Regions from separate parts of the Pseudoduganella sp. R-34 genome, predicted to be linked through region 1. Evidence: predicted binding sites of a transcription regulator. Region 1 holds the regulator's gene; each other region holds the start of a gene.
What was found. The regulator sigma-54, encoded in region 1, starts transcription at its own class of promoters, with help from an activator protein. The targets are predictions, from matches to a motif close to TGGCANGNAANCTGCTTT.
Positions count from the first base shown of each region.

Region 2: a site for sigma-54 is predicted at 3,585-3,602, ahead of ACN9MW_RS05980 (TorF family putative porin). Genes of this name have one in related genera too.
Region 3: a site for sigma-54 is predicted at 3,365-3,382, ahead of ACN9MW_RS28320 (PEP-CTERM sorting domain-containing protein). Genes of this name have one in related genera too.

Region 1 covers NZ_CP184572.1:934,894-941,907, reverse strand. Annotated here, with positions in the region: gene ACN9MW_RS04425 (DUF4272 domain-containing protein) at 1-212, shown strand, start outside; gene ACN9MW_RS04420 (endo alpha-1,4 polygalactosaminidase) at 284-1,132, shown strand; gene ACN9MW_RS04415 (Lrp/AsnC family transcriptional regulator) at 1,133-1,594, opposite strand; gene ACN9MW_RS04410 (enoyl-CoA hydratase/isomerase family protein) at 1,591-2,676, opposite strand; gene hpf (ribosome hibernation-promoting factor, HPF/YfiA family) at 2,752-3,111, opposite strand; gene ACN9MW_RS04400 (RNA polymerase factor sigma-54) at 3,184-4,680, opposite strand; gene lptB (LPS export ABC transporter ATP-binding protein) at 4,690-5,445, opposite strand; gene lptA (lipopolysaccharide transport periplasmic protein LptA) at 5,448-6,008, opposite strand; gene lptC (LPS export ABC transporter periplasmic protein LptC) at 6,022-6,621, opposite strand; gene ACN9MW_RS04380 (KdsC family phosphatase) at 6,631-7,014, opposite strand, start outside.
Region 2 covers NZ_CP184572.1:1,287,952-1,294,965, reverse strand. Annotated here, with positions in the region: gene gshA (glutamate--cysteine ligase) at 1-671, opposite strand, end outside; gene ACN9MW_RS05990 (ammonium transporter) at 839-2,392, opposite strand; gene ACN9MW_RS05985 (P-II family nitrogen regulator) at 2,404-2,742, opposite strand; gene ACN9MW_RS05980 (TorF family putative porin) at 2,754-3,515, opposite strand; gene ACN9MW_RS05975 (accessory factor UbiK family protein) at 3,706-3,948, shown strand; partial or broken gene ACN9MW_RS05970 (magnesium chelatase domain-containing protein) at 4,017-4,211, shown strand; gene ACN9MW_RS05965 (hypothetical protein) at 4,526-5,275, shown strand; gene ACN9MW_RS05960 (hypothetical protein) at 5,250-5,762, shown strand; gene ACN9MW_RS05955 (hypothetical protein) at 5,764-6,252, shown strand; gene ACN9MW_RS05950 (hypothetical protein) at 6,270-6,581, shown strand; gene ACN9MW_RS05945 (hypothetical protein) at 6,569-7,014, shown strand, end outside.
Region 3 covers NZ_CP184572.1:6,147,109-6,154,122, reverse strand. Annotated here, with positions in the region: gene ACN9MW_RS28345 (glycine betaine ABC transporter substrate-binding protein) at 1-945, shown strand, start outside; gene ACN9MW_RS28340 (hypothetical protein) at 899-1,057, opposite strand; gene ACN9MW_RS28335 (GNAT family N-acetyltransferase) at 1,279-1,761, opposite strand; gene ACN9MW_RS28330 (DMT family transporter) at 1,758-2,699, opposite strand; gene ACN9MW_RS28325 (DUF962 domain-containing protein) at 2,785-3,222, opposite strand; gene ACN9MW_RS28320 (PEP-CTERM sorting domain-containing protein) at 3,426-3,980, shown strand; gene ACN9MW_RS28315 (DNA-deoxyinosine glycosylase) at 4,022-4,555, shown strand; gene ACN9MW_RS28310 (DUF4279 domain-containing protein) at 4,606-5,016, shown strand; gene ACN9MW_RS28305 (hypothetical protein) at 5,070-5,468, shown strand; gene ACN9MW_RS28300 (hypothetical protein) at 6,165-6,443, shown strand; gene ACN9MW_RS28295 (hypothetical protein) at 6,498-7,014, shown strand, end outside.

The sequences.
Region 1 (7,014 bases):
CTTCATTACGCGCGGCCGGCGAGGTCATTTTCATGGAATACAAATTCTACTGCGCGCATAACGCTGTCAGGAGCGCGCAAATGGGGAGCATGACCGTGCCCAAAGACTTCGATCCGATAGCGCACGGCGGAGCCGTTCATGAGCGCCGCCATTCGTTCACCTGGGCATTGGCGCCAGGAGATGACTGGGACGACACTGACCTAAGCACATGAGCGCCAGGGAGTAAGCATGCCGTAAGCCGTCCGTGAAACTATTGCCGGCCAATATTTTCAAGGATGAATTGATGCGACAACACACCCGGCGGCTGCTTCCGATCAGTATCTTCTGCCTGGCGCTGGCGACGATGAGCGGATGCGGCGGCGGAAGCAGTTCGGATACGCCGCCGCCTGCAAGCGCACCAGCCGCCTACTGGAAACCTGCGTTGGGCGATACCTGGCAGTGGCAGTTGAAAGGGACGGTCAATACCGCCTATGCGGCAACCGTGTACGACATCGATCTGTTCGAGACAGCGCCTGCTACCGTCCAGGCATTGAAGGCGAGCGGCAAGAAAGTGGTCTGCTATTTTTCAGCCGGCAGCTCCGAAAACTGGCGTCCCGACTTTTCCGGCTTTGCGCCAGCCGACATGGGCCAGGACCTGCAAGGATGGGCTGGGGAGCGATGGCTCGACACGCGCTCGGCAACTGTGCGGAAGATCATGCTTGCGCGGTTGGACCTGGCAGTCTCCAAGGGATGCAATGGCGTTGAAGCAGACAACGTGGACGGCTATGCGAACAACAGCGGCTTCGCCCTTACCGCCGCCACGCAGCTCGATTACAACCGATTCCTGGCAAGCGAAGCGCACCACCGGGGAATGTCCATTGCATTGAAAAACGATACGGATCAGTTGAAGGACCTGGTAGGCGATTTCGATTTCGCCGTCAACGAACAATGCCATGAGTTCGCCGAATGCGAGGGCTACCAGGCTTTCATCGCCAGCGGCAAGCCGGTATTCAATGCGGAGTATGCTGCGCCATACAGCAGCGATCCCGCAGCGCGCGCCAAGCTGTGCGCCGATGCCAACGCCCGCAAGTTCCATACGCTGGTGCTGCCGCTCGCGCTGGACGACAGCTTGCGCTACAGCTGCGAGCCGTGACTACAGCGTCAGCTTGGTCTCGAACTTGGAGCAGTTCATCGCGAACAGGCTCTTGACGTTGATGACGTTGTGGTGCGAGGTGAAAACGCGCCGTGTGAAGGCGCTGTACTCTTCCATCGACTCCACCGTGACGATCAGGTGGAAGTCGAACTCGCCGGCCACTTCGTAGCAGGACATCACCTCGGGCTCGGAACGCATGCGGTGCTCGAACTGCTTGAGGATGTCGGTATTCTGCTTCTCCAGTTCGACCGACACGAATACCGTCAGGGGCCGCCCGGCAAGCGCGCGGTCAACCAGCGCGACAGCCTTGACCAGCACGCCGTCGTTGCGCAGCCTTTCGATGCGGCGCTGGCAGGTCGCGACCGACGAATGCACGCGCTCCGCGATCTCGCGCAACGGCGTGCTGGCATCTTCTTGCAGGATATTCAGGATGCCCCGGTCGATCCGGTCCAGATCCCTCATGCGAGGTGGCGCAAGGGGTGCGCCCAGGCCGGCCAGCATGGTTCGAAGAAGCGCTCCACCATGGCGGGCGTCACTTCGGCCAGCGTTGCGGGATTCCACTGCGGCTGGTTGTCCTTGTCGATCACCAGGGCGCGTACGCCCTCGAAAATCTCGCCGTGTTCGAAGTTGCGGCGCACCAGGTTGCGCTCCATGCGCAAGCAGTCGGACACGCCCAGCGACGCGCCGCGCTTCAGCAGCTCGTGGGTCACGCTCATCATCAGCGGCGAGCGCAATTCCATTGCCTTCAGCGATTTCTGCGCGAAAGGCGTGCTGTCGCCTCGCAGCGAATCCATGATGGCGGGTACCGAGCCCGCCGAGAAATGCTGATCGATCAGGGCACGCTGCGCTTCCAGTTCGCTGTCGCCGGCGAAGGCGTTGTGCGGGCAGGCAAAGACCGCGACAGCATCGCGCAACGATTTGCCGGGCGTCGACTCGAACAGCTTGGCCAGTCCGGCCAGTTCAGTTTCCGGCACGAAGTAGTCAGCCAGGTCGAGGTAGAGCGCATCCGCGGCGCCGACCGTCAGCCCGGTGAGGCCGAGCCACATGCCAAGCTGGCCCGGCGCATGCGACAGGAAGTGACTGCTGCCCACGTCGGGAAACAGGCCGATGTTCACCTCGGGCATCGCCATCCTGGTACGGCCCGTGACGATGCGCACGCCGCACTCCGGCCCGCCCTGCGCGATGCCCATGCCGCCGCCCATCACCACGCCATCCATCAGCGCCACATAAGGCTTGGGGTAGAAATGGATTAAATGGTTCAGCGCATATTCTTCGGTGAAGAAGTCTTCCAGCAGCGCGCTGCCGCCTTGCGTATTGCCGCGGCCGACGTCGTGGAAGAAGCGGATATCGCCGCCTGCGCACAGCGCGCGTTCGCTGCTGCTGCGCACCACGACCGCCGCCACCGACGCATCGTCGCGCCATGCCAGCAGCGCCTGCGTCATCGCGCGCACCATGTCGAGGGACAGTGAATTGAGGGTCTTGGGGCGGTCCAGCGTGATGAAGCCGGTACCGTTGGAGAGTTGGGTGTGTACGTGTTCGCTCATGCAAATATTCTAACGCACACTGGTCGCAAAAAAGGGCGCCAATTGCGCCCTTTGGTGTGCTGCACGGCCAGTCCTTTACATGGCGGTGGGTGGTGCCTCATACGTATCCGGGAAATGCTTGATGGCCGCATGACTGTGGTTCTGCACACGGTCCTTGTATTTCATGACCTGGCGATCCAGTTTATCAATCAGGGTATCGATGGCGGCGTAAAGGTCTTGCGACAGGCTTTCGACGTAAACAGTTTTGCCAGACATGCGCAGGTTGATTTCGGCTTTCTGGCGTTTCTCTTTCTCGGTGAGGTTATCTACAGTCAGGATGACAGCAATATCGATTACTTGATCGAAATGGCGCTTGACTCGTTCCAGCTTGTTCTGCACGTACTCGCGAATGGCTGGGGTCACTTCGACATGATGTCCACTGATGGTGAGATTCATACACACTCCTAAAGATGATGTCGCTCTCGAGTTCGTGCACGCCGAAACGCACAGAGGAACCCATGCACTGCACTACAACGATTTGCGGAGGCTAACTGGAGGGATCTTCAACGCTTCTCGATATTTGGCAACAGTCCGTCGCGCAATCACCATGCCTTGTTCACCCAGCATGTCCGCAATCTTACTGTCGGATAAAGGATTTTTCGGGTCTTCTGCTCCTGTCAATTGCACGATCAGTGCCCGTATCGCAGTCGAGGAAGCCTCCCCCCCGGCTTCGGTCGCGACGTGGCTACCAAAGAAATATTTCAACTCAAACATGCCATGCGGGGTGAGCATATATTTTTGAGTTGTTACGCGAGAAATAGTGCTCTCGTGTAGTCCCAGTGTATCAGCAATTTCACGCAACACAAGGGGTCTCATGGCCACTGCGCCATGACTGAAAAAGTTCTTTTGTCTTTCTACTATCGCTTCCGCGACGCGCAGGATCGTGTCGAAGCGCTGGCGCATATTCTTGATCAACCACTTGGCCTCCTGCAGCTGGCCATTCATCTGCGACTCGCTCTTGCCTTGCTTGAGCAGGTTGGCATACAGCGCGTTCACGCGCAGGCGCGGCACCACGTCGTTGTTCAGGGTGACGATCCAGCCGCCGCGGCCCTTTTTCACGATCACGTCCGGCACCACGTAGTCTGACTCGCCTGACGCAAATTCGGCGCCCGGATGCGGGTTGCACTGGCGGATCACGCACTGTGCTTCGCGCAAGTCTTCATCGTCGCAGTCGAGCGCTTTCTTCAGCTTGGTGAACTCGCGCTGGGCGAACCAGGTCAGGTGCTTCTCGACGATGGTCAGCGCCATGCGGCGCGTCACCAGCGGCACGCCGGGCATGCGCCTGATCTGCAGCGCCAGGCATTCGGAGGCATTGCGTGCGGCGACGCCGGGCGGATCGAAGCTTTGCAGCAGCACCAGGCTGCAGCGCAGGTCGTCCAGTTCGATTTCCAGCTCGGGCGGCAGGCGCTCGTGGATTTCTTCCAGCGGCTCTTCCAGGTAGCCGTTCTCGTCCAGCGCATCGATGATCAGTTCCATCAGCGCGCGGTCGCGCGGCTCCTGCACGGTGACGCGCATCTGCTCGAGCAGGTGTTCGCGCAGCGTGCAGCCGGAAGCTTCCAGTTGCGGGCGGCTGTCTTCGTCGTCGGCGGATTTGCTGCCGGCGCTGGCGCTCCAGTCGGCGTCGTCGCTGCCGTTGCCGGCTTCATGGTCGCCGCCTTCATAGGTATCGCTTTCGCCGGCAGCGGCCGGGGCTTCGCCGCCCTCGCCTTGCGGGCCTTCAGCCGAAGGCGTGGCGGGAGCTTCGGTGCCATTGCCGTTGCCCTGGCTGATGGCGCCATCGGCCAGCAGCCGTACCGAGTGGTCGAGCGGGTCGTCAAGGCGCTCCAGCATGGGATTGTCGCCAAGCAGCTGTTCCAACTCCTGGTGCAGCTCCAGCGTGGACAGCTGCAGCAGGCGGATGGATTGTTGCAGCTGCGGCGTCAGCGCCAGGTGTTGCGAGGTTCGCAGTTGCAGTGTTTGTTTCATGGCCTTCGTTTACATGCGGAAGTGTTCGCCGAGGTAGACGCGGCGAACGGATTCGTTGGCAATGATGTCGTCCGGGCGGCCCGAGGCCAGCACGGCGCCCTGGTTGATGATGTAGGCGCGGTCGCAAATGCCGAGGGTCTCACGCACATTATGGTCGGTGATCAGCACACCGATATTGCGCTCCTTCAGGAAACGCACAATACGTTGGATTTCGATCACGGCGATCGGATCCACGCCGGCAAACGGTTCGTCCAGCAGCACGAAGCGCGGGTTGGTGGCCAGGGCGCGCGCAATTTCCACGCGGCGGCGCTCGCCACCCGACAGCGACAGGGCCGGGTTCTCGCGCAGCTTCTCGATTTGCAAGTCGGCCAGCAGCGATTCCAGGCGCTGCTTGATTTCCGCCTTGGGCAGAGGCTTGCCGTCCACCTTCTGCAGTTCCAGCACGGCACGGATGTTTTCTTCCACCGTCAGCTTGCGGAACACCGAAGCTTCCTGCGGCAGGTAGGACAGGCCCAGCGTGGCGCGCTTGTGGATCGGCAGGCTCGACACGTCGGTGCCGCCGATATCGATGGTGCCTGCATCGGAAGCCACCAGGCCGACGATCATGTAGAAAGAGGTAGTCTTGCCGGCACCGTTGGGACCGAGCAGGCCGACCACTTCACCGCAATCGACTTGCAGCGAAACGTCGTGCACCACCTGGCGCTTGCCATAGGTTTTCTGGAGGCCGCGCACGACCAGCGTGCTGGCGCAGTTATTTGCTTGCATGCTTACTTCTTCTCCGTCGGCGTCGCTGGGGGTTCGGTACGGGTCGGCTGGATCACCATGGTGCCGCGACCGCCGCCGGGCTTGCTCTCCCCGCTGGCCGAATTGCGCACGCTGAAAAATTCCTTGCGGCTGTCGTAAGAAATGAACTCACCCTGCACTTCATCGTTCTGCTTGCCGCCTTCCAGGCGGCGGATGGTGGCCTTGTTGAACATCTTCACCAGTTCAACCTGTTCCTCATACTCGATGCGGTCGGCATCGCCTTCCACCCACTGGTCGCCGGCGCCGTCGCGCTTCTGGCGGAAGGTGGCTTTCTTGCCGTCGCCAAACAGCGTCACTTGCTGGAAGCCCTCCGGCGTCTGCTTGACGTAGGCGCGCTCGGCCGTCATGGTCAGGGTGCCGCGGGTCAGCTTGACGCCGCCCAGCAGGATGGTGACCTGCTTGACGTCGTCGATGTCCATCGAGCCGTAGCTGATGTTGGTCGGCTTGTAGGAGTCGGCTTTCTCGGCCAGCGCCGGAGCGGCGACTCCCAGCAGCAAGGCTGCCGACAAGAGTAGTCGTTTCATGTTCATTCCTCAGTTATTGGTCCGCGGCCTTGGGCGGAATCTGCAGCGTGCCGTTGCCGGCCAGGTGCATTTCGCGCGTCGCATTATTGGCGCGCATGCTGTTGGCCGCAGCAGTCGTATCCCCCAGCCGCAGCTTCACCGGATGATCGGTTTCCATGCGGTCTTCGTCCGGGAAGATCACCAGCTTGTCCGATTCCAGGTGCAGCAGTTGCGATTGCGGCGATGCCGCGCGGTCGATCGTCACGCTGCCGTTCAGGGTGACGCGGCTGTTGGCGTCGTCCACGCGCGCCGTATTCGCCACGATCTCCATCGGCGGCTTCTCGCCGGCCAGGCTGTGCACGCGCGGATTGTCGATCTCGGACGAATCGTCGACCGGGCGGTGGGTCAGCTTGTCGCCGGCAATGATATAGCTTGGCTTGCCATCCTTGGTCATGCGCACGAAGGAGAAGTTATGGATGATGTAATCCGGCTCGTTCATGCGCTTGTCGGCCTGCATCTGTTCGTCCGCGCGGTTCAGCAGCTCGAGCAGGTAGAAGCTGCCAAGCGCCGCCAGCAGCACGAAGATCATGCCGATCGACAGGCGGAAGCGGTGGGCGGTCCTCTGGTTACGCATCGCTTGCCCTTACACCAGGAACTGGGCCATCACGCGGTCATAGCTGCCGCTGGCGCGCAGCACGAATTCGCAGGCCTCGCGCACCGCGCCGCGGCCGCCCGCAGCTTCGGTAATGTAGTGGGAGCGATCGTGCGCCTCCTTGCGGCCATTCGGCACGCTGACCGCAAAGCCCACACGGCTCAACAGCGGCAGGTCCACCACGTCGTCGCCGATGAAGGCAACCTGCTCTTCCGCCAGCCCCAGGTCGGCCAGCAAGGCCTTGAACGGGGTCAGCTTGTCGTGGCCGCCCTGGTGCACGTAATCGATGCCCAGGTCCTTGGCGCGTGCCAGCACGATCGGCGTGCGCCGGGCGCTGATGATCGCGGTCTTGATGCCCGCTTCCTGCAGCAGCTT
Region 2 (7,014 bases), 350 kb from region 1:
CCGAACTTCTTCGCCACCTCATCGTAGGCATTGAAGTGATTGGACTTGCGGCGCACGGCCCAGCCGGCATGCAAAGGCGGCAAGAGGCTTTGCTCGTGCAGGTTGGTCAGGATGTCCGGAATACCGGCCGACAGGTCGTTGTTCAGCAAGATAGTGCAAGGATCGAAATCCTTCAGCCCCAGGCGGCGGCCGTTCGGCGAGCGCACCAGCGGTTCCACCACCAGCATATTGCCGTCAGGCAGCGCCAGCGGCGTCGGCTGGGTGACGGAGGGGTCCAGCGAGCCAAAACGGACATTCAGCCCGGTCTGGCGGAAAATCTGCATCAGGCGCGCCACGCCCTGGAAATAGGTCGGGTGGCGCGGCTTGATTTCCGGGATCAGCAACAGGTTGCGGGCATCCGGGCAGTATTTGTCGATCGCCGCCATGGCCGCCTGCACCGAAAGGGGGAGCATCTCGTTGGCCAGGTAATGGAAGCCGCCTGGGAACAGGTTGGTATCCACCGGGGCCAGCTTGTAGCCGGCATTGCGCAGGTCGACCGAGGCATAGAACGGCGGGGTATGCTCCTGCCACTCGAGGCGGAACCACCGTTCAATGGCTGGGGTCGCGGCAATGATCTTTTCTTCAAGATCCAGTAACGGCCCGGTCAGGGCCGTGACGAGATGGGGAACCATGTGACTTCCTTGCGGGTTGGTATTTGCAGACTCTCCATTTTGGGGCAAAACCGCCAATTAAAAGATACTTTGGAACAAAAAAAAGCCCCCTTTCGGGGGCGTGCGATGGATCACGCACCTGACAAGACATGGCGCAGCCATGTTTTGTTGGGTGCCTGACCCGGACTTCAAGCGTGGTAAGCCGATTCGCCGTGGCTGGTGATATCCAGGCCTTCGCGCTCTTCCTCTTCCGGCACACGCAGGCCGATCACGATATCGACCAGCTTGTAAGCCACAAAGGCCACAACAGCCGACCAGATGATGGTCACGCCAACGGCAGTCGCCTGGGTAATCACCTGGCCGCTGATCGAGTAATCAGCACTTGCCTTGTTGGCAACGTAGTCAAATACACCCTGGCCGCCCAAAGATGGTGCGGCGAACACGCCGGTCAGGATCGCACCCAGGATACCGCCCACGCCGTGCACGCCGAACACGTCCAGCGAGTCGTCCGCACCGATCAGGCGCTTCAGGCCATTCACGCCCCACAGGCAGATGATGCCAGCCAGCAGGCCGATCGCCAGTGCACCCATCGGACCAACGAAGCCGCAAGCCGGGGTAATCGCCACCAGGCCGGCCACTGCGCCCGACGCGCCGCCCAGCATGGAAGGCTTGCCCTTAAAGATCCACTCGCCGAACACCCACGATACGGTTGCGCAGGCGGTTGCCAGCAGGGTGTTGATAAACGCCAGGGCAGCGATGTCGCCTGCTTCGAGTGCCGAACCGGCATTGAAGCCGAACCAGCCCACCCACAGCAGCGAAGCGCCGATCATGGTCATGGTCAGCGAGTGCGGAGCCATGGAGTCGCGGCCGTAGCCAACGCGCTTGCCGATCATGATTGCGCCCACCAGGCCTGCAACAGCGGCGTTGATGTGCACCACAGTGCCGCCGGCGAAGTCCAGCGCGCCCTTCTGGAAGATCCAGCCAGCCTTCGCAGTTTCGGTCGCCAGGGTCTCGGCGTTGGTGATCGCGTCAGGACCGGTCCAGAACCAGACCATGTGGGCGATCGGCAGGTAGCTGAAAGTGAACCACAGCACCATGAAGGCCAGCACGGCGGAGAAGCGCACGCGCTCGGCAAACGCGCCGACGATCAGGCCGCAGGTAATGGCGGCAAACGTGCCCTGGAAGGCGACGTAGATGAACTCAGGGATCACAACGCCTTTGCTGAAGGTCGCCGCCACCGAGAACGCACCTTTGGCTGGGTCGTAAATGCCGGCCAGCAGCGAGCGGCTGAAGCCACCGAAGAAGGCATTACCTTCGGTGAAAGCAATCGAGTAGCCATACAGGCACCACAGCACGATGATCAGCGCGAACACAAAGAATACCTGCAGCAGCACCGACAGCATGTTCTTCGAGCGCACCAGGCCGCCATAGAACAGGGCCAGGCCGGGGATCGTCATCATGATCACCAGCAGCGTCGCCACGAACATCCAGGCGGTGTCGCCCTTTTGCGCTACCGGCGCGGCTGGCGCAGCAGCCGGGGCGGCTGGGGCCGCAGCAGCGGCTGCCTGGGCAGCGGCAGCATCAGCCGACGCAACGCCAGGTGCGGCCGCAGGTGCTGCAGCGGTTGCAGCGGCAGCCGGCGCTTCGGCCGGCTTGGCATCTTGAGCCAGCACAGGCAGAGCTGCGCTGAAAGCCAACAGGACAGTCACCCCCGCCAGCCATTTCTTAATGGTCTTGTGCATCACGGTTCCCCTTACAGTGCTTCGTTGCCGGTTTCGCCGGTACGGATACGGATTACTTGCTCCAGCGACGAGACGAAAATCTTGCCGTCGCCGATCTTGCCGGTGCGCGCGGCATTCTCGATTGCCTCGATGGCCTGGTCGACGATCGCGTCGTCAACGGCAGCCTCGATCTTGGTCTTTGGCAGGAAGTCGACCACATATTCCGCGCCGCGATACAGCTCGGTGTGGCCCTTCTGGCGGCCGAAGCCTTTGACTTCGGTCACCGTAATACCTTGCACGTTGATCGCCGACAGGGCTTCACGCACCTCGTCGAGCTTGAACGGCTTGATAATGGCGGTAATCATTTTCATACGAGTGCCTCTTAGAAGGTTTTGGACACGGTCAGCACCACGCCGCCCTTGCCCAGGTTTTTGCCATTGGTCGGCGCGATATAAGCGTCGCTGTTGGTCTTGATATAGGCCAGCGCAACGGATGCCACGCCGAAGTCCTTGGTGGCACCGACTTTCCAGTCGGTGTAGCTGAAGGCGCTGCTGTTCTTCACCTTCTGGCGGCCAACATGCAGGTTCAGGACGATGCCTTCATACACTTCCTGGTTGACGGAAGCGTCGATGTAGGTGCTGTGCTTGCTGTCGGCGAAGCCGAACAGGTTGCTCAGCGAATGCGAGTACTTGAGGGTGGCCGGGCCATAGCCGACCTGGCCATACAGCTCGCGGGTATTGGCGCTCGGATGCAGGTCGTTGGATGGATACACGTAAGCCAGGAAGCCCACGTCGTAGCTGACGCCAGGCGCGATTTCGCCGCGCTTGCCGCCGTACAGGTCCACTTCAACCGAAGCATCACCGCCGCCGTCCTTGACCCACTTGATGGTGGATGCCCAGGCGCCTGCATAGAAACCGGTCGGGTTGTTGACCCAGTCGGCGCCGCCTTGCAGCGCCGGTTTCAGGCGGGTTTGCGAGATACCACGGTAGCGGTAGTCGCTGGTTACGGCCGCGTTATAGCTGATCTCATTGTCAGGCTTCGCCTCGGGTGCGGCATCGGCCGCTTGGGCCAGGCCGGTTCCCATCGTTGCCATTGCGAGTGCGACTGCAGCGGTGAGACCCAGCTTCTTGCTCTTATGAATCATGGCGATTTCCTTTTGAGTGAACTTTTATTGCGGTTTAAAATTCAGTCTGAAACATAGCTTTCTTGCTTATTAGCAGATTGCGTGCCAGCTAGAAATCGTGCAGGAGTTGAAGTTAAGACAGCTTTCCGCACCATTTAAAGCCAAAGCCGCACCGTTGTGGTGCGAAATCTCACACATCAGGAATAAAAAAATGGACATGAACGCCTTCTTCAATGACCTGCAGCAGAAGGTCAACCAGGTCATCGAAAACTCGCCGGCCAAGGATATTGAAAAGAATGTCAAGGCGATGATGACCCAGGGTTTCGCCAAGCTTGACCTGGTGACCCGCGAGGAATTCGACATCCAGGCCCAGATGCTGGCCAAGGCCCGCGCCAAGCTGGACCTGATGGAATCGCGCCTGGCAGAACTGGAAGCCAAGCTGGCCGACAAGTAATCCCCTTGCGCTAGCTCAAACGGGCGGTGGCGCCCGAGGCCTACGATGTCGTAGACCGGGAGGCCACCATGAGCATCGCAGTCATCAAGAGCCGCGCCTTGGCCGGCATGCAGGCGCCGGAAGTCAGCGTCGAAGTCCACCTGGCAAACGGCTTGCCCGCCTTCGCGATCGTCGGCCTGGCCGACACCGAAGTAAAGGAATCGCGCGACCGGGTGCGCGCCGCCATCACGAACGCCGGTTTCGAACTGCCGCAGCACCGCATCAAATGTAGTCAACGCATTTTTTTCCGGATCTAAGCAACATAACGCCCATCCGCAAGATTTGGCGCTGCAGGTGACAGGTGACGGTCATCTTCCAACAAATTGAAGTGAGCAGATTCTGAGCCAATCCGTAAATGCGCATATGAGACATATCGCTTTCGCACGATTCGCGACTCAGCGGCTTCCCGGCCTTTCTTTCAGGTGATGGCTTCACGCCACAACCGTTCGTGAATCATCTGTTTAGGGATTGCTAAATGGTGTCGATGAGATAACAATAGGGGATATCAAAACGACAATACCAGAACCGGAGGATCAACGTGCTTTCGCGCCGCAATGTGTTGATATTCGGCTCCAGCTGCCTGGCATGCCCTGCGCTGGCAGTTGGGGATTTTCCGCGCAGCGAACCGCCGGCCGCGACGCCGGGTGCCGCCACGGCGCCTGGCTGCGGTTTCGACCGCGTCGACAAGCTACATATGACGCGCGTAAATCTCGCCGGCTCCGGTTCGCGAACTGCCGATCAAGTGATTGCACGCGAGAGCGTATTTCTCAATCGTTATTTCGGCGTGTCACCTCGCTGGCAGTATCACGACGATGACGGTCACGATGAGGCGCTAACACTGCGAGATGCCAACGGCGTATACATCACGATAGGTAAATCGTTGATCGAACATGAAATCGCTGCCAACAGCGAGGAGTGGAGCTCAGTGCTGATCGGAATCTTGGCGCACGAGTGGGCACATGCGTTCCAATATGACCATGGTTTACAGGAACGCGCGTATTTATGGGAAACCCATGCCGATTATATGGCGGGCTGGTATTTGGGAACGCGTGAAGCGGCAGAGAGTGTTCAGCTCAATGTGGCTGCATTCGCCCGTGCTCTAGCAAAACGGGCTAACAGAAGCGGGTATTTTGACGAAGACTCACATGGCAGTCCGGCGCAGCGCACGACGGCGATGTATGCTGGCGTGGAATTCGGCAGGAATGATTATGTCACCGGTTATCGCCCCAACGTAGCAACTGCGGCAGGTGCAGGATATGCATATGTTAAGCAGTTACGACGCTCGTAGGCATGGCCGCGCGGTATTGGTGTGGGCCGCGTTAATGCCGCGAGCCATTGATGCCATCGCAGGCGACTGCGATTACATTGCCAAGTTGCGAGCGGAGTCTGCTACTAATTTCCAGTCAATGCGGATGCCCTCCAAGGATAGCTTCGCCGTCCCATCCGCGTTTCAATTGCCCGGTACGAACTTGTGCGAAATCGAGGTCAACGCGACGGAATACCGATGCGTGTGGTATCTCGGAAGTAGCGCCTCGCCGCAGGGCGAAGCCAACGCCAAGAAGTCCTTAGAATCGCTGCTAGCGACCGTGCAGCCTTGCCTGGCCCCTACCCAAGAACTAGTACGGACGCCACGACGCGGAGGCGGCGAAGTAATCTACCTGGCCGATCCAGTGGCAAACGACACGCCTCGGGTGGTTCGCGAAATCGAGCTGTCCTATGACAGGGACGGACGGCACTGGACATTGAGTTTCGTGTATCGGTATTCCAAGGATTAGCATGAGAAAAGTGACGCTGCTCACCGCTCTGGCGTCAGTGTTACTGGCGCCGGGGCCCTCCGCGGCGGTTCAGCCGTGCGATAACATTCGTCAGATCTTAGGCGAGGGCGCTCAATATTTCCAAGGTTTGCGTGGCAATTTCGATTTTACGTTTGATTACTATACTGGCACGCTGCCGCTGAACGAATTTAGCAATTGCTACACCTCAAGTCATGCTGGGGTTACGGAGTATTCCTGCGCGCAAAAAATTTATCAGGACAGCGAAGCGCTGGCGCAGCAGGCTTGGTCAAAAGGGCAGCAATACTTGGTCGCATGTTTGGGCCAAGAGCTCAAGCCAGAGCGCTCAAGCAATGGACGGTACGCGTACTTTAAATACGGGCCGACGAATACCACGATCAAAGTGCGGTACCAGCGCTTGGTATCTAAACTGCACGGAGTGTTCTATAAGATCACGATCGAATTTTCTGAAGTAGATCTCCGAGTCAACTAACCGGAAGAGGGACGAGAATGAAGCGGTATCTGATACTCTTTTTATTACTGGCTGCAAGTGCGCAAGCTCAAAAAATGGATCCGCGCGCGCAAATTAAGTCCGGTTTTCCGAGTAGTGAGAAGCCAGCGTTTCCGAAAGAACCGGAGACCAGCGCAATCGGCATTGCTAAGACTCCGAAGACTGCGGTGGCGGCGCCGACAATTGTTGACGGCAGCGTTGATCGCGCGATGACACCGGATCAATTACGGCTGAAGCTTCTTTGTGCTGAGCTCGCTCGCAAAGAGGAAAAAGATAAACAAAAGAAGGAGCATCCCGAATGCGAGCAATGATGCTTCTGTTACTAGCGGTCTGGCTGGTTGGGGCGCAGGCCGCTCCTAACGCCAACGCGGAGGGGGATTTGACGCAGCAGATCTACCGCAAGCGTTTTGAAGTCGATTCCGCTGAGATCGCGCGACTCCGCAGTGAAAACGCCAAGCTGGCAGGTCCACTGGCCCAGGATTACCGCGATTACCTGAAGGCCTTTTACGCCGCCGATATCGAGGCAAGGCGCCAGAACATTGAGGCATATCGATGGCAACTGCGCTCTGCGACAATTGTTCTTTGGCTGATCATTGCCATCACGATGTGCGGTGTCGCCTTTTCCGGGATTCAGCTATGGCATGGCCTGCATTTCAAGCGCAAGGGCAATACAGATGTCGACCTTGAGATTTCAATGGAAAAGCTGCGTCTGAAAAGTAGTGTAGTTGGGGTGACAGTACTAGT
Region 3 (7,014 bases), 1.6 Mb from region 1:
GGCCTGCGCGTGCTGGAGGACGACCGCGGCTACTTCCCGCGCTACGACGCCGTCCTGCTGTACCGCCTCGACGCTGCCCAGCGCTTCCCGGCCGCCTGGAAGGCATTGCGCGCGCTCGAAGGCCGCATCAGCGCCACCGACATGATCGCCATGAACGCCGCCGCCGAACTGCACGGCCAGCCGTTCGCCGCCATCGCCAGCGACTGGCTCGGGCGCCACCCGGCCTCCATTAGCGCGGCCGGCGCATCGCACGCCGCCGCGGCCCCGGCCCCGGGCGCGCCAGCCAGCGTCCCGACACTCTGGCGACGCCTTTTTGCTGACGATTTCTGGCCCCTGACCCGCCAGCACATCCTCCTGGTCGCACTGTCGGTCGCAATGGCCAGCGCCATCGGCATCCCGCTTGGCATCCTCGCCGCCTACCGCCCAAGGCTGCGCGAACCAGTGATGGCCGTCGCAGGAACCCTGCAAACCATCCCTTCGCTGGCCCTGCTGGCCATGCTGATTCCGCTGCTGGGCACCATCGGCACCATGCCAGCCCTGTGTGCGCTGTTCGTCTACGCGCTGCTGCCGATCATCCGCAACACCTGCACCGGCATCAGCGGCGTACCGCAAGGCCTGAAGCAAGCCGCCGCAGCGCTAGGCCTGCGCAGCACACAGCGCCTGAAAGAAATTGAACTCCCGCTGGCTGCGCCAGTCATCCTGGCCGGCGTGAAAACCGCAGCCGTGATGAGCGTGGGCACCGCCACCATTGCCGCCTTCATCGGCGCGGGCGGCTACGGCGAACGCATCACCACCGGCCTGGCCCTGAACGACAACACCCTGATGCTGGCCGGCGCGCTGCCGGCAGCCCTCCTGGCCCTGCTCACGCAGGGGCTGTTCGAATGGATGGAAAGGGGATTCAAAGCATCAGCAGCCGCGCGCGCACCTGCTCGGCTTCGTGCGTGAGTACTTGCTCTGCTAATGCATCATTGGCCCGCTGCGCCGCCAGCACCTGCAATTCCCGCGTGTAGCGGTCCAGCAAAAGGCGCAGATAAACCCGATAAACAGCTTTGAACATCGTCAGTCTCCACCGAGGCGGGACTATCCATTCTGGGAGTTTCTCCGAAGAATGTATTGAGCTAGATCAAATGTAAGCCAGGTAAGAATTTGTAAGTGACGAGGCACGGTCGGGGCAGGGCGACTATATTGAAACCGTCGATTCATCTCCCCTCCCAACTGACACCTGGGTTTAGTATCCCTCGCCCGACCACACACGAGCCGCGAGGGATTTTTTTTGTCTCAGGCCTTGGCCAGCGATTGCAGCGCCGGCCCGGTAACGCGGCAAACGCGCCAGTCTGGCAGCACGTCGGCGCCCATCTGTTCGTAGAACTTGATTGCATTGACATTCCAGTCCAGTACCGACCATTCAAAGCGTCCGCACTGGCGCTCGACCGCGATCCGTGCCAGCGCCGCCAGCATCTGCTTGCCATAGCCCGCGCCGCGGCGGTTCTGCTTCACGTACAGGTCTTCCAGGTACAGCCCCTTCTTGCACAGGAAGGTCGAGAAATTGTGGAAGAACAGGGCATAAGTCACCACTTCACCCGACTCCTCGCCCACGATGCCCTCCACGCCTGGCTTGGCGCCGAACATTTCCTCATGCAGCATGGCCTCGTCAGCCACCACCAGGTGTTCCAGTTTTTCGAAAACAGCCAGTTCGCGGATCATGGCCATGATGGACGCCACGTCTTCCGGACGGGCAGGGCGGATAGTCAAATTGCTCATGAAGCTTTCTTCAAAGGTTTAAGGTCAACAGGAATGCGGCTGGCCGGCATCGACGGCGCCTTGAGCGCCCAGGCCACGCTGGCGATACACACCACCATGCCCAGGACTTCCATCCAACCCGGCCGGTAATGTTCAAGGCGAATGCTCAGCAAGACGGAAATCACCGGCGTCACTACGCCGATATACACCGCCTTCTGCGTGCCGATGCGGTCGATCAGCGTGAAGTAGCAGGCGAACGCGATCACGGAACCCAGCAGCGACAGGTACAGCAAGCCGCCCCAGTATGAAGCCGTGGCCGGCATGACAAAGGCATCGCCGCGCACCAGCGCCCACAGGGCCACCAGCAGGGTGCCCCACAACATGCCCCAGGCCATGGTCAGCAGCACATTCGATTCATGCTGGCGCACCTTGACCACCAGCGTATTGCCGACCGAGCTCGCAATGGTCGCGCCCAGCGCCAGGGCCAGGCCCAGGATGAAATGCCCCTGGCCGCCCGCCATCACGTCGCGCAGCGACTCGGAAATCGCATGATAGAACAGCAGCACCACGCCCCCGACTGCCGCGCTGCCGGCAGCCCAGGTGCGCCAGGTCAGCGGCGTGCCAAAGGCAATGCGGTTCAGGATCGGATTCCAGAACACCATCAGCGCAAACAGCACCGCCACCAGCGCCGAAACGACGTACTGTTCCGCGTTATAGGTGCCGATATAGCTCAAGCCAAAGCTGCAGCAACCCTGCAGGATGGTCCAGCGCTGCGCCTTCCACGACAGCTTCAGCTTGTCGCCGCGCAGCAGGCACCAGGCGAACAGAACGCTCGAGGCCAGTGCAAAGCGGTAGACGATGGAAACGGCGGGAGCGATGTCGCCCAGTTGCAGGGTAATCGCGAAGAAGGTGGAACCCCAGATAAGGCAGGCGAGAATGAAGAGTATCGATGAAGGCATCCCGCCAGTATAAGTGTTTCTTCGAAGCGGCGCAGTGCGCCGGCCGGCGACGCGCAAGTCCCGGCCATGGCAGCGCCGCCCTGGTTTAGTAGGCGAGATTCAGGCGGCGATACAGCACGCCCAGGACGAACAGGGGCCCGATCAGCAGGAAGCGCAAGTCGTCGAAGAACGACGGTTTCTTGCCCTCGATCTTGTGGCCGATGAACTGGCCGATCCATGCCAGGACGAAGATCAAGCCGCTCAGTGGCAGGACCGCAGCCGGCGGCAGCGCGCTCAGCACCGCCAGCATGAAGCCCGCCATCAGCAGCATGCCGAGCGCGAAATTGCGCGACAACTTGAAGTAATACACCATCGATGCCGCCGCCAGCGCCACCGCCAGCAAGGGGTGAATGGACCAGATCAGTCCCAGCAGGCTGAAGACGATCAGCGGCACGCACACGCAGTGGATCGCTTCATTCGTGGGGTTCAGGTGACTCTCGCTGTACTTCAACAGCAGGGTGACGATGGCGCGCTGCTCGCTCATGGTTGCGGTCTCCAGTGTGGTTGTTTGTTTAGCACTACCGTTCGATTCTACACCTGAGGAATCGGCATTTGGTGTCGGATTTTTTTACACCTCTTGTTTCGCTTTCAACCTAACTTATTGATTGGAAACAAAACATGCACTCTGGCATCAATATTGCTTAATGAGCAGTTCTGTTTATTATTTACCACTATGGAGTAAGACTGATGTCGAAGAAACTGATCGCTGCAGCCCTGATCGCCGCCGCATCCAGCACCAGCGCTTTCGCCGGTGTAATCGCTAGCAACACCACTGCAATTACGACGACTGGCCAAAGCTATACCAGTGCATTCAACCTGAGCGGCCCTGCACAAAGCGACGTCATCCTGTCGATCACCGCCAAGGGCGACTACGGCACCAACTATGCCGGTTTCGACGAATACCTGAACTTCTTCCTCGATAATGTGCAACTGACCCACTGGAGCAGCACCAACGGCGGCCCTTCCAATGTCGTGACCAACGTGGCTGACTACGACTACACCATCACCGGCACCATCGCCCTGACCGCAGCACAGTGGGCGCAGTTTGCAGCCGACAATGTGCTGAATGTGCGCTGGCAAAACACTTCGATGGTGGACTCGTACGCGGTCGGCGGCGCCGACTTCGTGTCCTTCACCGTGGAAGGCCGTAACGCCGCTGCCGACGTCCCTGAGCCGGCTTCGCTGGCACTGTTCGGCCTGGGCCTGGGTGCTTTCGGCCTGGTACGCCGCCGCAAGGCCTGAAGCCTGGAAGCGGGCCCGGCCCGCTTGATAGAATGGCTGGCATGACGAACCTCGACACATGCCAGGATGCGCGCAAGCGCTGCTTTGACCCGGTGGTTGACCATCGCACCCGCTTGCTGGTGCTGGGCAGCCTGCCGGGCGATAAATCGCTGGCGGTGCAGGAGTATTACGGCAATCCTCAGAACAAGTTCTGGGAGCTGGTGGGGCAGGTGATCAACGTCGACCTGCGCGCTATGACCTACCACGCACGACTCGCAACGCTGCGCGAACACGGTATCGGCTTGTGGGACGTCGTCGCCGAAGCACATCGCCGAGGAAGCCTGGATAGCGCAATTCGCAACCGCAACGAGAATGACCTTCTCGGATTGCTCGGACGCTTCCCGACGATCAAAACGATCGCGTTCAACGGCGGCACGGCAGCGAAATTAGGCATCAAAGCGCTTGGTTCCCGAGCTGTTGCGTATCAAATCTTGACTTTGCCCTCGAGTAGCCCGGCCTACACTTTGCCTTACGCAGATAAAGCTAAACTGTGGATAGCATTACAGCCGATAATGAGACGGTTCGATGATTATTAGACGCAGGCCGCAATCGGCCATTACCAGACAGTGCGAGCTTAGGAAGAAACATGACAAGTAGGGGCGAAGTCTACTTCGCGATGTATGGTGGTGATTTCGATCCAGATGAGATCTCGGTCCATGTCGGTCTCTCGGCGACGTCAATTCGGCGAAAAGGGGAACGTCGACCTGAAGTGCCGCTTCCCAGAAACTCATCCTGGGAAGTTTCCGCAGGCCGAGTTGAAAGTGACGTGATTGACGTGTATGAGATGTCGGGCGCGCTTGTGGCTCAGCTGGCACCTTTTTCAGCCAAGATCATTGATGCGAAAACTACGTTCAATTTGCGATGCGTCTTTCAGGTTGTACTCTGGATTGACCAAAATGAAGAGGCTTCGATGCCTGCGATAGGTTTCGAATCGCCGGTCATCAACTTTATCCATGCCGTCGGCGCGGAAATTGATATCGACACTTATCGAAATTAGGCCGTCTCAAGAAGGCCGTCCTCGGCCAGAACCGGACTACCGCAGCAAATTGAATGAATAAATGGAATATGGAATTTTCTGAAAATGTTGAGCACTGGCTTGCGTCCGCGCTCGCTGTAGAAGTCCCTCAAACAGTAGTGGCGTACTCATTTAACCTCTTCGAACTAGCATCTGCAGAGTCAAAATACGGAATTGAACTAATCGGCGCCGAAGAGTTCGATGAAGATGACTGGGACTGGGCATGTGATGAGGCGTGGGTGGCCAGTCCTCGTTCTATTTCAATTCCTCGAGAATTCGCCGACGGGAGCTGGGAAGAGTGCCTACACGATACGAAGCAGTTGCTGGTCAAGCTGCTACGCAAGTCGTCGGGTGCTGCAGCAAAACTAAAGGAAGGAAAGGCCGTCGCTGTCGGGTTCATCGATGGCGACTTAGACCTAATTTGGCAGGGCTAAGCTGAAATCGGCCAACAGCTGCCGTTGCGCCCTCGGCTTCCCTCCCCAGTTGGTTGCAAATATGTCAAGATCGGTGCGTACCAGGTCGCTGCGACTTTTGTCGATTTTGTTAAACCTGTATGGAAATGCAGTAAATATTAAAGAAGCCCCGCCGTTGAAGGGCTTCTTTGGTCAAAAACAAGGGATGTTATATCGTAGATGCCCATGTTAACTCGGTATTTTGCGATCTATAACACGTTGGGCCTAAATGCGAACTTTTGGAAAACGCGAATGTCCCCGGTGTGGAACCGAAATGACGACATTTTGTCCGTCGGTTGAAACATTCTCTTCTATCGGAAATGATCTTGTGGGTAACCGGGACGCGCTCGAGAAGAAGATCGCTACTTTTGAAGATGTTGCTGTTGAAGTCGTTCGTGAGTACATGGATCATCGAATGTTTCCGAAATGCGAAGAAGTTTTTGGTATCTGCCCTCACTGTGGTGGGAAGCTCGCAACTCGGGCCGCTCAGCAATGTTTGAACTGTCATACCTCATGGCACTCCAGGTAATGCGCAACTGGCCCAACAATTCCGTCAACCGGACCTACGCATCGCTTCGCGCTGCTGCGGCCGGTTACGTCCAACGTTGATGCCGCAGGCAGAATCCGGCCAATAGCGGGCATCTGAGGCGTCTTGCCGCTGACATGACATGAGATTAAATGGAAAAAAGAGCAGTCGCAGATATCGTTGGCCCTTGGGTTGATCCGGACTTCAACTCAAGTCTCACAGAGCGTTGCCGCGACAATTGGTTGGTACCAGTTGGTGAAATTTCGAATTACGTGTTGGCTACCTTCATTCGTCAGCAAATCGCATTGGGGTTAGTAGTGCCCGAGGCCCAACGCCGGATTGCGTCGAGCTTCACGGACGAAACTGAAATTCTTGACGATGAGCTGGCGCTCGCCATTGCGGGAATTTTGCCCACTGATGAGCCTCGTTAACTTCGCCGTCCATGTGAACGAAAACGGCCATGAGCAGCCTCAAAAAAAAGTCTTATGAAATTGGTGAAATTATCCCGAAGGCAGTTGCTCGCTATGTTGCTGATATTGAGTGCTCAGCCAGTATATGCAATTCCGCCGCCATCGCTTGCACCTCCCGTACTGCGCAACGCCAAAATGACCGCTACGGTCCAGCTGGTCGAAGCTCATAATGGACAAGTGACCAAGATAACCAAACTCTGCAAGGTTAGCGGCAAAATTCCAGTCTATTCTGATACCGGTGGTGCCACCCGCTCAAATACTCGGGAGATATCCGGCTGCAATATGACTTGGAAAGGAAAGAATCAAAGCGTTTCTGTGCGCGGCGCACTTGCAATTTCCAAAGGCCCCATTACCTTTGCGATCGCGAGCGTGAGCGCAGTGCCTCCTGATGCCATGCCACTTTGCTCTATTTGTGGGCCACAACCCTCAGCGGACTCCACTGCAGAATTTAAGGTAAGTGGTATCCCAAAGTCATTGACGTTCAATGTGAATCCGAACCCCGTTTCGATGTTGAATGCCAAGCCGACTGTCT